2 regions of the Streptomyces sp. NPDC040432 genome follow, and region 2 is predicted to be linked to the other one. Evidence: riboswitches for the same ligand, from Rfam matches in the RefSeq annotation. Region 2 holds a riboswitch; the other holds the start of a gene.

Region 1 (7,522 bases), on a different contig from region 2:
TGTCGAGTTCCTTGCCCAGCTCCTCCGGAGTGGGCTCCCGACCGAGGTCCTGGAGCATCTGACGCTGCACGCGGGCGAGCTTGTTGATGATCTCGACCATGTGGACGGGGATGCGGATGGTGCGCGACTGGTCGGCCATGGCACGCGTGATCGCCTGCCGGATCCACCAGGTCGCGTACGTGGAGAACTTGAAGCCCTTGGTGTAGTCGAACTTCTCCACCGCGCGGATCAGACCGACGTTGCCCTCCTGGATCAGGTCCAGGAAGAGCATGCCGCGGCCCGTGTAGCGCTTGGCCAGGGAGACCACGAGGCGGAGGTTGGCCTCCAGCAGGTGGTTCTTGGCCCGGCGGCCGTCCTCGACGAGGATCTCCAGCTCGCGCTTGAACGCGGGCTTGTGGTCCTCCTCCTCTTCGAGCTTGTACTCGGAGAACAGGCCCGCCTCGATGCGCTTGGCGAGCTCGACCTCCTGCTCGGCGTTGAGGAGCGGCACCTTGCCGATCAGCTTCAGGTAGTCCTTGACGGGGTCGGCGGTGGCACCGGCCACCATGACCGTCTGCGCCGGGGCGTCGTCCTCGTCGTCGTCGGACAGGACGAAGCCCTGGGTTCCGCCGGTCTTGGGCGCCTCCTCCTCGGGCTCGTCGGCGAGGTCCTCGGCTGCCCAGTCCTCACCCTCGGCGGCGGGGGTCTCGCCCTCGTCGGAGTCCTTCGCGCCCTTCTTGGTCGCGGCGGTCTTCTTGGTCGCCGTCGCCTTCTTGGCGGCGGTCTTCTTGACCGTGCGCTTCTTGGGCTCGGCGGCGGCCTCGGCCGCCTCCTCGCCCTCGGCGCCGGTCGACGAAGCGGATATCGCCGCCGCGGTGGCCGGGGCTGCCGTCTTGCGCGCGCCGATGGGGCGCGGCGCGGCGGCCGCCTTCTTGGTCACGGTGCGGGCCGGGGCCGCCGCCGCCTTGCGGGGCTTCTTCGCGGGAGCCTTGGTGGCGGGGGCGGCGCTGACGTGGAGGGCGACGCCCTCCTCGTCCAGGACCTGGTTCAGGCTGCGCAGGACCCGCTTCCACTGGTCCACCGGGATGCGGCCGGCCTCGAAGGCCTGGCGCACGTCGTCACCGTTGATGTGACCCTGCTCGCGGCCGCGCTCGACGAGCGTGACGAGGGCCTCCGATTCGGCGATCTCCGGAGGGAACGTACGGGACGGGCTGAGCGACACAAGGAGCCTCTCGTTGCGAACAGATAAGGGGTGAGCGGGACATCATCGCGCGAACTCGGGAAACAGACCCGAGGGGGGTCTGTATTCCGGGGCCGCGCGAGGACACCTGTCGGTTCATCGCATGCCCGAGTCGATTCGTTACGCGCTGAATTGAGTGACCTGCGCCACGCTGTGGCCGCGCAACCGATCCGGCGAAGATCCGTCCGCTCCGCGAACGCCTTTCCGTAGGCCTCCTCTCAGTCCGTTTTGCGGGCTTCGATGAGGAAACGGGCGGTGTGCGCGACGAACGGGCCCTCGCGCCCGATCCGTTCGTGGAGCTCGCGCAGCCGGTCCCGGTACTGCCCGACCGTGAAGCCGGGCACCATCCAGATCACCTTCCGTAGAAAGTAGATCACGGCTCCGATGTCATGGAACTCCGTCCGTAGTCGTTCGGAACGCAGATCGACCACTTCCAGGCCCGCCTTCGTGGCGTCGGCGACGGCGTCGTCGGGGTGCCTGCCGCGCCGGACGTGATCCGGCTGCGGACCGAGGAAGTACTCGACGAGCTCGAAGACGCTCGCCGGGCCGACCTGCTGGGAGAGGTAGGTGCCGCCCGGTGTCAGTACCCGGGCGATCTCGTCCCACCAGATGGTCACCGGGTGTCGACTGGTGACCAGCTCGAAGGCCCCGTCGCCGAAGGGCAGCGGGGGTTCGTCGGCGTCGGCGACCACCACCGCGCCCAGCGGGTGCAGCAGGCGGGTCGCCCTGTCGATGTTCGGCGGCCACGATTCGGTGGCCGCCATCAGAGGTGGCAGCGGGCCCGCCCCGGCGAGCACCTCACCGCCCCCGGTCTGGACGTCGAGGGCGGAGCGCACCAGGGCCAGACGCTCCCCGAGGAGCCGCTGGTAGCCCCATGAGGGCCGTTGCTCGGTCGCCCGCCCGTCGAGCCAGGAGAAGTCCCAGCCGTCGACGGACACGGATTCGGCCTCGGCGACGAGATGGTCGAAAGTGCGCGTCATGTCTCGATCGTCCCAGCTCCGACGCCGAGGAACCAGTGGATAAGTCGACTACAGTGGGCGGCGGGCCGTGACTGGCGTTCGGGTGGATCACCACCGGGGAGCGGCCCGGCGTACGCCGTACGTCGACTGCCGCGCGCCTGGGCGAACCGCGATCCGCAGCGACGTTCAGGAGACCCCATGACGACCGCCACTGCCCGGCTGATGGACGGCACCGCCGTCGCCCGCCGTATCTCGGAGCAGACCGCCGCCCACGCGGCGAAGATCACCGAGCGCACCGGCACCGCCCCCTGCCTGGCCACCGTCCTCGTCGGCGAGGACCCGGCCTCCGTCACGTACGTGCGCATGAAGCAGAACCGTTGCGCCAAGGCCGGGATCACCTCCCGCCACGTGGAGCTGCCGGCGACCACCACGACCGACGAACTGATCGCCACGCTCACCGAGCTCTCCGAGGACCCGCTGATCAGCGGCATCCTGCTGCAACACCCGGTCCCGCACCACATCGACGAGCGCGCCGCCTTCGAGGCCATCGCCCCGGGCAAGGACGTCGACGGGGTCACCATGCACTCCTTCGCGGCCATGGGCTTCGGGCTGCCCGGCTTCGTCTCCTGCACGCCCGGCGGGATCATGCGCCTGCTGGAGGCCTACGACGTCGACCTCACCGGCAAACACGCCGTGGTCGTCGGCCGCAGCGCCATCCTCGGCAAGCCCGCCGGGATGCTCCTGCTGGAGCGCAACGCCACGGTCACCTACTGTCACTCCCGCACGGTCGACCTGCCGTCGATCGTGCGCCAGGCGGACGTCCTGGTCGCCGCCGTCGGCAAGGCCGAGTTCATTCGCGGCGAGGACATCAAGCCGGGCGCCGTCGTCCTGGACGCCGGCTACAACGAGGGCAACGTCGGCGACGTCCACTTCGAGTCGGCCGCGGCCCGCGCCTCCCTGATCACCCCCGTGCCCGGTGGCGTCGGCCCGATGACCATCGCCGTCCTGCTGGAGCAGACCGTGCAGGCCGCCGCCGCGCAGGCCGGCCTGGACCTCGCGACCCTCTGACCGCGCCGCACACGACGAAGCGCGACGTACGGCGAACGCCCCGGACCCCTCGGTCCGGGGCGTCCCGCTTTCCCGGCGCGCCGTAGGCACGGGCGGGCGGGGAGGAGGACGGTGTGCGGCGGGGCCGCCGGATAATTCCGTGCCGCGCCGCCGGTCGCAGGGCAGACTCGCCGCATGGTGGACATGTGGGCGTTCCGGGACGCCGTGAACAACTGGGCGGCCGGCGGGCCCGGCGGCCCGGCCGGTGACCTGGCGGCGCGGCTCGGGCTGCGGACGGCGGTGCTGCTGGAGGGGCCGAGCGACCTCGAAGCCGTCGAGGCCCTGGCCGAACGGCACGGCCGGGACCTCGCGGCCGAAGGGGTGTCCGTCGTGTCGATGAGCGGAGCGATGAACGTCGCCCGCTACGCCGGTCTGCTCGGGCCGCCCGGACTGGGCCTGCGCCTGACCGGACTGTGCGACGAGAACGAACGGGGCTTCTACGAGCGCGGCTTGGATCGGGCCGGAGCGCCCGGTGCCGCCTTCTTCGTGTGCGTCGCGGACCTGGAGGACGAACTGATCCGCACGCTCGGCACGGCGCGCGTGGAGGAGATCATCGAGGCCGAGGGCGACCTGCGCGCCTGGCAGACCCTGCTGCACCAGCCCGCCCACCAAGGGCGGCCCCGGCAGCGGCTGCTGCGACGCTTCCTCGGGACGAGGAAGGGCCGCAAGATCCGCTACGGCCGCCTCCTGGTGGAGTCCCTCGCGCCGGGTCAGGTCCCGCCCCCGCTCGCCGACCTCCTGGAAAGCCTCTGACCGTGCCGTCCCCGCGGCCCGCCCCGCGGGCGTCGCGCAGGGGGAGCGCGCGTGCGGGCCGCGGTCAGCACGTCGATGCCGGCCGGTCCACGTCCGCGCCGGCTCGATTACGCTGGTCGAGCCCCCGCCCGTGAACGAAGGACGCGCATGGCCCGCCCCTACAAGCCCGGACCGAAACAGTTCGTCTTCGCCGTCGGCGGTGGAGGTGACGCCCAGGAGGTCTCCGTCGGCGACGCCCAGGAAGCCTACGTGGCGTTCTCCGAGTACTTCCGCGGCCGGGATTCCGACACCTACACCATCGAGGACGAGGCGTCGGGCCAGAGCCTGGTGCTCATGCCCGGGCGAGGAGTGATCTCCCGGACGAAGGACGCGGCGGACGGGCCCCGGTCGGAACACCTCCTGGTCGACAGGGGCAATCGCTTCCTTCCGGGCGCGATGCTGTTCTTCGAGAACGGATACGCCGGCCTCGACCGCTTCGGCCAGTGGTTCTCCGACCTCGCCGACCTCGACGCGTCACCGGAGACCCGGGGCGCCGCCCGCGCCGCCACGATCACGACGGAATCGGCGGCGATCGAGGAAATCGCTCGGATCTGGGCCGACTCCGGCATCGTGGACCCGAGCGACCAGTACCACGTCTTCTTCGACTCGCACGGTGTCGACGACGACCGGGCCGAACGGGCGGTGGTGCTCAAGTTGATCGAGTTCCTCGGCTTGGAACGGGTCGACGCCCCGGCCGACGCCGCCGGGGGCGAGGTCTGGGTGCGCACCGACGCGCGCCTCGACGCCGCATGCGCACGGTGGTCGTGAACGGACGGTGCGGGGCGGGCCCGCGACGTCGCCGTGATGCCCGCCGGTGCCGTTCCCGGAGGGGCTGAGTCCATGGGCGACATCGTCTTCACACGGCGGAGCGGCTGGATACCGAACGTCATCAGCGAGGCCGGCGGGCTGAAACTGATGCTCGGTGCCGGGGCCGACGCCAACCACGACCCCCGCACGTTCAAGTTCCCGATCGGCGAGGCCCACCTCGCGGTGATCCGGGACGACCTGGCCCGACACCTGCTGCTGTGGAGTGCGGTCCTCCCGTTGTGCGACGCCGCCGGAACCCGCGGCCGGCTCGACGAGGACGCCGCCGTCGCGCTCCTGGACCCGATCCTCCTCGCCGCGCCCGAGGACGTCGACGCGCTGTTCCGGCGCATCCCGTGGGAAAGGAGCCGGCTCGTCGCCCACGGCGCCGACATCGCTCTGCTCGACAGCGGTCGGGTGTGCGCGGCGATGCGCGGGGCGACGGAGACGGCGGACACGAAACGGGCCCAGGAACACCAGGCGGACCGCCGCCGCGCCGAGCGCGGAGCAGTGCTCGGCCCGCTCGATGCCGCCCTCCTGAGGTACACGGGCCGGTACGCGCACGGCGCGACGATCCCGAAGCGGTTGCCCGACGCCGTCGACGCAGCGCTGCTGCCCGAAGTCATGCGCGTGATCGCCACCGCCGAGCGGGCGTGCGCCGGAATGCGGATCGGCCGCGATCCGCGCCGGGGGAAGCGCGCCACGGACAGGAGCGACTGGGAGCGGATGGAGACGGCGGTCGGGACGGCCGTGCGCCGTGCGCACCCCGAGCTCGTCGACGACGGGGTGCGCACCGTGAGCATCCTGATGTGCTCGGAGGCCGCGAGCCGTGCCAGGAACGCACCCGTGGAGGACGACGAGGAGCCCGCGGGTCACCGCTGCGACCTCGGCGGGAGCGCGAGGAAGACGGCCCTGTCGTTCACCGACGACAAGGACGTCGAGAAGAAGTGGCGACAGGGCGGCCCGCGCGGCGCCGCCGCGGAGTTCTGGGAGTTCGTCGCCGATCGCGCAGGCTCCCACAACGAGGTGTTCACCATCGAGGACGAGGAGATGGGCGAAGGGATCCAGCTCCACTTCTACGCGGACTCCCTGGCCCGGATCACGACGCTGCGGGAGGGTGACGGGACGTCGGACCCGGAGTACCGGGTCGAGTACACCCTGGTCGACGGACTCGCCGGGTACCGGACCCTGGTGAGCGCCTTCACCCGCGGCGGTTGCGCCGCACTCGAACAGCACGGCCCCTGGATGTCGGACGTCGCCGAGTTCGAACGCGCCCGCCGCCGACGCCGCGGCGCCGGCTAGGCGGTCCCCTCCGGGCGGGGCGTGACCTCCCGCGTACAGGGAGCCCAGGAGCGGCGGGGCCCCTGCGCGGACGTCCTCCGGGGGCGCCCGTTACGTGGGAGGTAATCGACCCCGTCCCGGGTCGGCGGCACAGTGGGGGCATCGGGTTCCGGGGGCGCGCACTCGCCTCCGGGATCCGGCACCCCGCCCCGCGCGTCCGACTCCGATGGAGGCCCACCGCCATGTCCGCGACCCTGTTCGGCAACATCGCCCGTACCACCGTCCCGCAGACCGCCCTGCGCCGCTTCCTCGCGCTGGACGCGGTCGTCACCTCCGGGAACGGGCTGGCGTACGCGGCGTTCTCCACCCCGCTCGGCCGGCTGCTCGGCGTCGACGCGACGCTCCTGCTCGGCCTCGGGGTCTTCCTCCTCCTGTACGGCGCGGGCGTGGGCCTGCTCGCCTCCCGACCGCGCCCGGCGGCCTTCCCGGTGAAGGTCGTGATCGAGGCCAACTACGCCTGGGCGGTGCTCAGTCTCGTCGCGCTCTTCGTCGGCCCGGCCCCCACCGTCGCGGGTGCGGTGTGGATCCCGGCGCAGGCGTTGACCGTCGCCGCGTTCGCGCTGCTCCAGCAGCTGGCACTGCGCGCCTCGGGCTCAGGAGCCCGTTGAGCGCAGGTACTTCGCCGTCGCCGCGTCGGCCGGCAGGAGCGTTTCGATGGCCAACTCGGCGACGGTCACGTCCATCGGCGTGTTGAAGGTGGAGATGGACGACACGAAGGACAGGATCTCCCCGTCGTGTTCCAGCCGCAGCGGCAACGCGATGTAGGGGGTCGACTCCCGGGCCTCGGCGTCGCCGGGGCGGTCCGCCACCGGGTACGCGGAGACCTCGTCGTACAGGTCGCGCAGCGCGGGGGAGCGGGCCAGGGAGATCTGCCGCTCCATCTGCTCCAGCAGGTGACCCCGCCATTCGCGCAGGTTGTGGATCCGTCGGGCGAGGCCGTCCGGGTGCAGCGTGAGCCGCATGACGTTCAGCGGCGGGACGAGCAGGTGTTCCGGCATCCCGTCGAGGAGCATCATCACGGCCCGGTTCGCGGCGACGACGTCGTAGGTGGCGTCGACCACCAGTGCGGGGTACGGGTCGTAGGCCGTCATCAGCCGTTCCAGGCTCTCGCGGAGCACCTCCATGGCGGGGGCGTCCAGCGGGGTGTGCGCGTACCGGGGGGCGTAACCGGCCGCGACGAGCAGCGCGTTGCGGTCCCGGACCGGTACGTCGAGGTGCTCGGCCAGCCGCAGCACCATCTCCTCGCTCGGCCGGGACCGGCCGTTCTCCACGAAGCTGATGTGCCGTGACGAGGAGTCGG
Region 2 (7,522 bases):
CCAGGTCAGCCCCTCCCGGGTCCGGTCGCCGAGCCAGATCACCCCCACCAGCGCCGGACCGATCGTCTCGCCCAGCACCATCCCGGCCGTCGCCGCCGTCACCGAGCCGCGTTGCAGGGCCGAGGTGAGCAGCAGGAACCCGGCGGCCCCGCCCAGCAGCAGGGCGTACGACGCCGGGTTCGCGAACTCGCGGAGCGACAGGGAATCGATGAGTCGGACGGCCACCTCCACGACCCCGAACCCCGTACCCGCCGCCAGGCCCAGCACCAGCGCGCGCGGCCCGTCCGGCAGTCGGCCCGCCGCCGCGCCCACCAGCAGCACCAGCGCGGCCGCGGCCAGCAGTCCGAACGCCAGCGCCGTCGACCCGGTGCCCGAGCCCTCGGCCCCCGAGGCCAGGCCCAGCATCAGCAGCCCCGCACACACCACGGCCACCGCACCCCACTCCCGCCCCGACAGCCGCACGTGCAGCAGTCGCGCCGCCACCACCGCCGTCACCGCCAGGCTGGAGGCCATCGCCGCCCCCACCGCGTAGATCGGGAGGTGCCGAAGGGCCACGATCTGGAGCACGAACCCCGCCCCGTCCAGCCCGAGCCCCAGCAGGTACCGCCACTGTCGGACCGCCCGCAGGAACAGCGCGGCGTCCACACCGGAGCCGGTACCCGGCTCCGCCGCCCGCGCCGCCACCGCCTGGAGAACCGACGCCGTACCGAAGCAGACCGCCGCACCCGGTGCGCAAATCATCCCAATCAGCACGAAGCGACTCTAGGTCACGACCGTGACAAGGGTGTGACGGCGGCCGGATTCCATCCCCGCGCGCCCCCGCTCTACGCTGTCGGCAGCCTTCGGCAGTACACGTCACACAGGGGGAGCGAAATTCACATGGACACCAGCAACACCACCCGGCGCCGGATGCGGTCGGGAGCGGTCGCCCTGGGCGGCATGGGTCTGCTCGCCGCCACCCTCGTGGCCTGCGGAAGCAGCGACGAGCCCGACAAGCGCTGCGCGTCCCGCACCACGCTGAAGCACCTGAACAACAAGGACTGCAAGACCGGCGGGTCCGGCTCGTACTACTACGGCGGTTACGTCAGCGCCGGCAAGGTGGCCGGCGGCAGCTTCGAGAAGTCGGCCGTCACCCGCGGCGGCATCGGCGGGCACAGCAACTCCGGCTCCAGCGGCGGCTGATCCCGTGGAACGCCACACCATCGAACCCCGCCCCGACTGGCAGAGGACCGTCGAGGAGCAGGGCCTGATCTATCCCCTCACCCGGTTCCCGGACGACTCCCTGCGCCCCTACTGGGACGAGAGTGCCTACTACTCCTTCACGCTTCCCGAGGTGGAGGCGCTGGAGGGGGTCGTCGAGGAACTGCACGCCATGTGCCTGGCCGCGGCCGCGCACATCGTCGAGCGGGACCGCTTCGCCGACCTCGGGCTCACCGACCCGAAGCTGGTCGCGCTCATCAAGGAGTCCTGGCGGCGACGGGCCGAGCAGCCCTCCCTCTACGGCCGCTTCGACCTGCGCTACGACGGTTCCGGCAGCCCCGCGAAACTGCTGGAGTACAACGCCGACACCCCCACCTCCCTGGTGGAGGCGGCGAGCCCGCAGTGGTTCTGGATGGAGGAGCGCTTCCCCGGGGCCGACCAGTGGAACTCCCTCCACGAGCGGCTCGTCGAGGCCTGGCGCCGCCAGGCCGAACTGCTGCCGCCCGGCACGCTGCACTTCGCGCACTCCGAGACGGACGAGCTGGGCGAGGACCTCATGACGGTCGCCTACCTCCAGGAGACCGCCGAGCAGGCCGGGATCGACACGCACGCCCTGTCGGTGGAACAGATCGGCTGGGACAGCCTGTCCGGCCGCTTCGTCGACGACAAGCTCCGGTTCATCCGGGGCTGCTTCAAGCTCTACCCGTGGGAGTGGCTGGCCACCGACGAGTTCGGCCCGCAGGTGCTGGGCACCTACGACCACGGCGGCGGCTCCGGTACCACCGCCTGGATCGAGCCGGTGTGGAAGATGCTGCTCGCCAACAAGGCGCTCCTGGCGATCCTGTGGGAGCTGTTCCCCGAGCACCCGAACCTCCTCCCCGCCTACCTCGACGGCCCCCGCGAGCTCGCCGAACCGGGCTCCACCGGCTACGTGGCCAAGCCGCTGCTGGGCCGCGAGGGCGCCGGGGTCACGCTCCACGAGGCGGGCGCGGAGGGCGAGCCGTTCGTCCCGACCGAGGGGGAGACGTACGTCTTCCAGGCGCTGGCGCCGCTGCCCGACTTCGACGGCAACCGGGTCGTCCTCGGCGCGTGGGTCGTCGAGGAGGAGTCGGCGGGGCTCGGCATCCGGGAATCGGCGGGGCCGGTCACGGACGAGTACGCCCGCTTCCTGCCCCACGTCATCCTCTGACCGGTCGGCCGGCCGGTCGGCGGGCACCGCGCCCCGCCGACCGGTGGGCCGGTCGGCGGGGTCGGCCGGTCAGCCGGCGAGGACGGACCTGAGCTGGTCCAGCCCCCAGTCCAGGTCCTCCTTGGAGATCACCAGGGGCGGCGCGATGCGGATCGTGGAGCCGTGCGTGTCCTTCACCAGGACCCCCAGTTCCATCAGCCGTTCGGAGATCTCCCGGCCCGTCCCGCGGGCCGGGTCGATGTCCACACCGGCCCACAGCCCGCGCCCCCGCACGGCGGTCACCGCGCCGCCGCCGACCAGCAGGTTCAGCTCCCGGTGCAGGTGGTCGCCCAGTTCGGCGGCGTGCTGCTGGTACTCGCCCGAACGGAGCATCGCGACCACCTCCAGGGCGACCGCGCAGGCGAGGGGGTTCCCGCCGAAGGTGGACCCGTGCTCGCCGGGCCGGAACACCCCGAGGACGTCGCGGTCGGCCACCACCGCGGACACGGGCACGACGCCGCCGCCGAGCGCCTTGCCCAGGACGTACATGTCGGGCACGACCCCCTCGTGGTCGCAGGCGAAGGTCTTCCCCGTCCGACCGAGGCCCGACTGGATCTCGTCCGCGATGAACAGGACGTTCCGTTCGCGCGTCAGTTCCCGTACGCCCGGCAGGTATCCGGCGGGCGGCACCAGGACCCCGGCCTCGCCCTGCACGGGCTCCAGCAGCACGGCGACGGTGTTCTCGGTGACGGCGTCGGCCAGTGCCGTGAGGTCCCCGTACGGGACGATCTCGAAGCCCGGCGTGTAGGGGCCGAAGTGGTCGCGGGCCTCGTGGTCGGTGGAGAAGGACACGATGGTGGTCGTGCGGCCGTGGAAGTTGTCGGCGGCCACCACGATCTTGGCGTGGCCGTCCGGCACGCCCTTGACCTGGTAGCCCCACTTGCGGGCGGTCTTCACCGCCGTCTCCACGGCCTCGGCGCCCGTGTTCATGGGCAGGACCATCTCCTTGCCGCACAACGCCGCCAGCTCCGTACAGAAGTCGGCGAAGCGGTCGTGGTGGAAGGCGCGGGAGGTCAGGGTGACCCGCTCCAACTGGGCGCGGGCGGCGTCGATCAGCCGGCGGTTGCCGTGACCGAAGTTGAGCGCCGAGTACCCGGCGAGCATGTCGAGGTACCGGCGGCCCTCCACGTCGGTCATCCAGGCGCCCTCCGCCGAGGCGATGACGACGGGCAGGGGGTGATAGTTGTGCGCGCTGTGCGCGTCGGCGGAGCGGATGGCATCAGCAGTAGTCGACACGGGGTCTCCGATCGTCCGTCAGGGCCTGTGACGAGGGTGGCGTCACTGTCCATCCTCGCTCGCGGACCGGACGGAGAAACCTTTCTTGCGGCGCGCCCGCTAAGGTGGGCGGCACGCACGGCGACTGGCGCACGGAGAACGGACTCCGGGGGAGTCGTGCGCGCACGACCGCACACAGGGCCGCTCGCCTGGGCCTCGCGGGGACGAGATGTCGACATCGACCCCGGAGGAGCCGCCATGAACGCGCGCCGCCACCCCGCCCTCTTCTCGACCGACCCCGAACTGGCGTCCTTCGTCGAGGCGGAGGAAGCGCTGCAGGCCGAGACCCTGCGCCTGATCCCCAGCGAGAACTACGTGTCCGCCGCCGTGCTCGAAGCCTCCGGCACGGTGCTCCAGAACAAGTACAGCGAGGGCTATCCGGGCCGCCGCTACTACGAGGGCCAGCAGAACATCGACCGTGTCGAGGCCCTCGCCGTCGAGCGGGCGAAGGGCCTGTTCGGGGTGGACCACGCCAACGTGCAGCCGTACTCGGGATCCCCGGCGAACCTGGCCGTCTACCTGGCGTTCGCGAAGCCCGGCGACACCGTCATGGGCATGGCCCTGCCGATGGGCGGGCACCTCACCCACGGCTGGGGCGTCTCCGCGACGGGCTCCTGGTTCCGGGGCGTGCAGTACGGGGTCTCCGCCGGGACCGGCCGGATCGACTACGACGCCGTGCGCGAACTGGCCCTCGCCGAGCGCCCGAAGATCATTTTCTGCGGCGGTACCGCCCTGCCGCGCACGATCGACTTCGAGGCCTTCGCCTCGATCGCGAAGGAGGCGGGCTCGGTCCTCGTCGCCGACGTCGCCCACATCGCGGGCCTGATCGCCGGCGGCGCGCACCCCTCCCCGGCGGAGCACGCCGACGTGATCTCCACGACCACCCACAAGACCCTGCGCGGTCCGCGCGGCGCGATGCTGATGTGCCGCGAGGAGCACGCCAAAGCCATCGACAAGGCCGTGTTCCCGGGCCTCCAGGGCGGCCCGCACAACCAGACGACCGCGGGCATCGCGGTGGCCCTGCACGAGGCCGCCCAGCCGTCGTTCACCGCGTACGCCCACGCGGTGGTGGCCAACGCGAAGGCGCTGGCCGGTGAACTGTCGGCCCGGGGCTTCGACCTGGTGTCCGGCGGCACGGACAACCACCTGATCCTGATGGACCTGACCTCGCGCGAGGTGCCGGGCAAGGTCGCGGCCAAGGCGCTGGACCGCGCGGGCATCGTCGTCAACCACAACACCGTCCCGTTCGACACGCGCAAGCCGTTCGACCCGTCCGGCATCCGCATCGGCACCCCGTCGCTCACCTCGCGCGGCCTGTCGACCGGGCACATGCCGCTGGTCGCGGAGTGGATCGCCCGGTCGGTGGACGCCGCGGCGAAGGGCGACGGGGCGGCCCTCGCGGCGGTCCGCGCGGAGGTCACCGACCTGATGGCGGCCTTCCCGGCGCCGGGCCTGCCGACCGCCTGACGGACCGCCCGCCCCGTTCCCCGGTCGGCCGTCGTCCCGTCCGCCGCCCGCCCGGGAACGGGGCGGGCGTGCGGGCGGCGGGAGCGGTCGTCCGGCCGGTGCGGGCAGCGCAGACCGGCGGCGCAAAGCGGTCGCTCGGCCGGGGCGGGATCCGGCCGCCCCGCTACCGCCCGGTACCCGGACGGGCCCCGCCGCACGTCAGGGCGGGGGTGCCCCGACCGTCGCCCGCACGCCAACGCCGCGGACCGGTTCCGGCCGGCGCGGGGCCGGAGCGTGCCCCCGCACCTGAGAGAATGTGGCCATGGCTTCTGATCGTCCTCGCGCGCTCTCCGGTATCCAGCCCACCTCCGGTTCGTTCCACCTCGGGAACTACCTCGGAGCCATCCGTCAGTACGTCGCCCTGCAGGAGACGCACGACGCCTTCTACATGGTGGTCGACCTCCACGCGATCACGATGCCGCAGGATCCGAAGGACCTCCGCGCGAACACCCGCCTCTCCGTCGCCCAGCTCCTCGCGGCCGGCCTGGACCCCGAGCGCTGCACGCTCTTCGTCCAGAGCCACGTGCCCGAGCACGCCCAGCTCGGCTGGGTCATGAACTGCATCACCGGGTTCGGCGAGGCCTCCCGGATGACGCAGTTCAAGGACAAGTCCGCCAAGGGCGGCGTCAACAACGCGACCGTCGGCCTGTTCACGTACCCGATCCTCCAGGTCGCCGACATCCTGCTGTACCAGGCGAACGCCGTCCCGGTCGGCGAGGACCAGCGCCAGCACATCGAGCTGACCCGCGACCTCGCCGAGCGCTTCAACACCCGCTTCGGCCCGACCTTCACGCTGCCCGCCGCGCACATCGTCAAGGAGGTCGCGAAGATCTACGACCTCCAGGACCCGGCGATCAAGATGTCGAAGTCGGCCTCGTCCCCCAAGGGCCTGGTCAACCTCCTCGACGAGCCCAAGGTCACCGAGAAGAAGATCAAGAGCGCGGTCACGGACACCGAGGCGGAGATCCGTTTCGACGCCGTGGAGAAGCCCGGCGTCAGCAACCTGCTCACCATCTACTCCACCCTCACCGGCGAGACGATCCCCGCCCTGGAGGCCCGTTACGAGGGCAAGGGGTACGGCGCGCTGAAGACCGATCTGGCCGGCGTGATGGTCGATTTCGTCACACCCTTCAAGCAGCGCACCCAGGAGTACCTGGACGACCCGGAGACCCTGGATTCCCTGCTGGCCAAGGGCGCGGAGAAGGCCCGGGCGGTCGCCGCCGAGACCCTGGCACAGACGTACGACCGCCTCGGTTTCCTGCCCGCCAAGCACTGACGCGCCGACGCCCCTGGCGGTAGGGGGGGTGCTGCCGCCACACTGGCGGCAGCACCGCACGACCGGCGGTGCCGCACCGGCCCGACCGGCGCTCGCACCGTCCGGCCACCGCGCCCGCAGACATACGGAGGAGACACACGTGGGGACCGCAACGCTCGGCGTTTCGATCGCGGTCCCGGAGCCGTACGGCAGCCGACTCCAGGCGCTGCGCGCGGGCTTCGGGGACGTCGCCGCGCACGGCATCCCCACGCACGTCACCCTCGTACCGCCCACCGAGGTGGACACGGACCGGCTGCCGCAGATCCGGGCCCACCTGGCCGAGGTCGCGCTGTCCTTCCGGCCCTTCGCGATGCGGCTGGCCGGGACGGGAACCTTCCGTCCCCTCTCGCCGGTCGTCTTCGTCAAGCTCGCCGAGGGCGCCGCGGGCTGCACCCGCCTCCAGGGGTGCGTCCGGGACCCCGACGGCCCCATCAGCCGCGAGCTGGCCTTCCCGTACCACCCGCACGTCACCGTCGCCCACGGGATCTCCGAGGAGGCGATGGACCGGGCCCACACGGAGCTCGCCGACTACGCCGCCGAGTGGCTGTGCGAGGGCTTCGCGCTCTACGAGCAGGGCTCGGACGGCGTGTGGCGCAAGCTGCGCGAGTACCCGTTCGGAACGGGCCCGACGGGCATCCCCGCGCAGTCCGGGTCACCCGCCGGCGCGGCCGCCGAGGCGACGGGCCGTCGCTCCTGACGCAGCGGTCGCAGGGCCTGGACGGTGCGGAACCTGAGGCTGCGCAGGACCAGGACGTGGAACGGACGGGCCGTCGGGCAAAAAGTCACAATCGACGACCGTAGTACCCGAAACGGGCAATCCCCGCTATTTCCGGCAGCTCAATTACGGTGGCCCCATGGACTGGCTGACGAAACTCCCGGTGATCGGGCCCCTGGTGTCCGCCGCCATGCGGACGCACGCGTGGCGTTCGTACGAACGGCTCGACCGCGTGCACTGGACCAGGCTCGCTGCCGCCATCACCTTCATCAGCTTCCTCGCG

What was found. A riboswitch is a leader RNA that binds a small molecule or an ion and turns the genes downstream of it on or off. The one in region 2 is predicted to bind ZMP and ZTP.
Region 1: another riboswitch for ZMP and ZTP. It lies ahead of ACZ58N_RS15050 (bifunctional 5,10-methylenetetrahydrofolate dehydrogenase/5,10-methenyltetrahydrofolate cyclohydrolase); the one in region 2 lies ahead of ACZ58N_RS06380 (serine hydroxymethyltransferase).

The regions. Positions count from the first base shown of each region.
Region 1 is NZ_JBVIVP010000005.1:439,496-447,017, reverse strand. It holds gene ACZ58N_RS15060 (RNA polymerase sigma factor) at 1-1,201, opposite strand, end outside; gene ACZ58N_RS15055 (methyltransferase domain-containing protein) at 1,438-2,199, opposite strand; ZMP/ZTP riboswitch at 2,257-2,349, shown strand; gene ACZ58N_RS15050 (bifunctional 5,10-methylenetetrahydrofolate dehydrogenase/5,10-methenyltetrahydrofolate cyclohydrolase) at 2,377-3,246, shown strand; gene ACZ58N_RS15045 (TOPRIM nucleotidyl transferase/hydrolase domain-containing protein) at 3,421-4,038, shown strand; gene ACZ58N_RS15040 (hypothetical protein) at 4,186-4,845, shown strand; gene ACZ58N_RS15035 (DUF6357 family protein) at 4,918-6,183, shown strand; gene ACZ58N_RS15030 (hypothetical protein) at 6,405-6,830, shown strand; gene ACZ58N_RS15025 (helix-turn-helix domain-containing protein) at 6,816-7,522, opposite strand, start outside.
Region 2 is NZ_JBVIVP010000002.1:572,535-580,056, reverse strand. It holds gene ACZ58N_RS06400 (DMT family protein) at 1-741, opposite strand, end outside; gene ACZ58N_RS06395 (hypothetical protein) at 880-1,182, shown strand; gene ACZ58N_RS06390 (glutathionylspermidine synthase family protein) at 1,187-2,389, shown strand; gene rocD (ornithine--oxo-acid transaminase) at 2,459-3,664, opposite strand; ZMP/ZTP riboswitch at 3,775-3,865, shown strand; gene ACZ58N_RS06380 (serine hydroxymethyltransferase) at 3,902-5,170, shown strand; gene trpS (tryptophan--tRNA ligase) at 5,472-6,485, shown strand; gene ACZ58N_RS06370 (2'-5' RNA ligase family protein) at 6,625-7,221, shown strand; gene ACZ58N_RS06365 (YhjD/YihY/BrkB family envelope integrity protein) at 7,379-7,522, shown strand, end outside.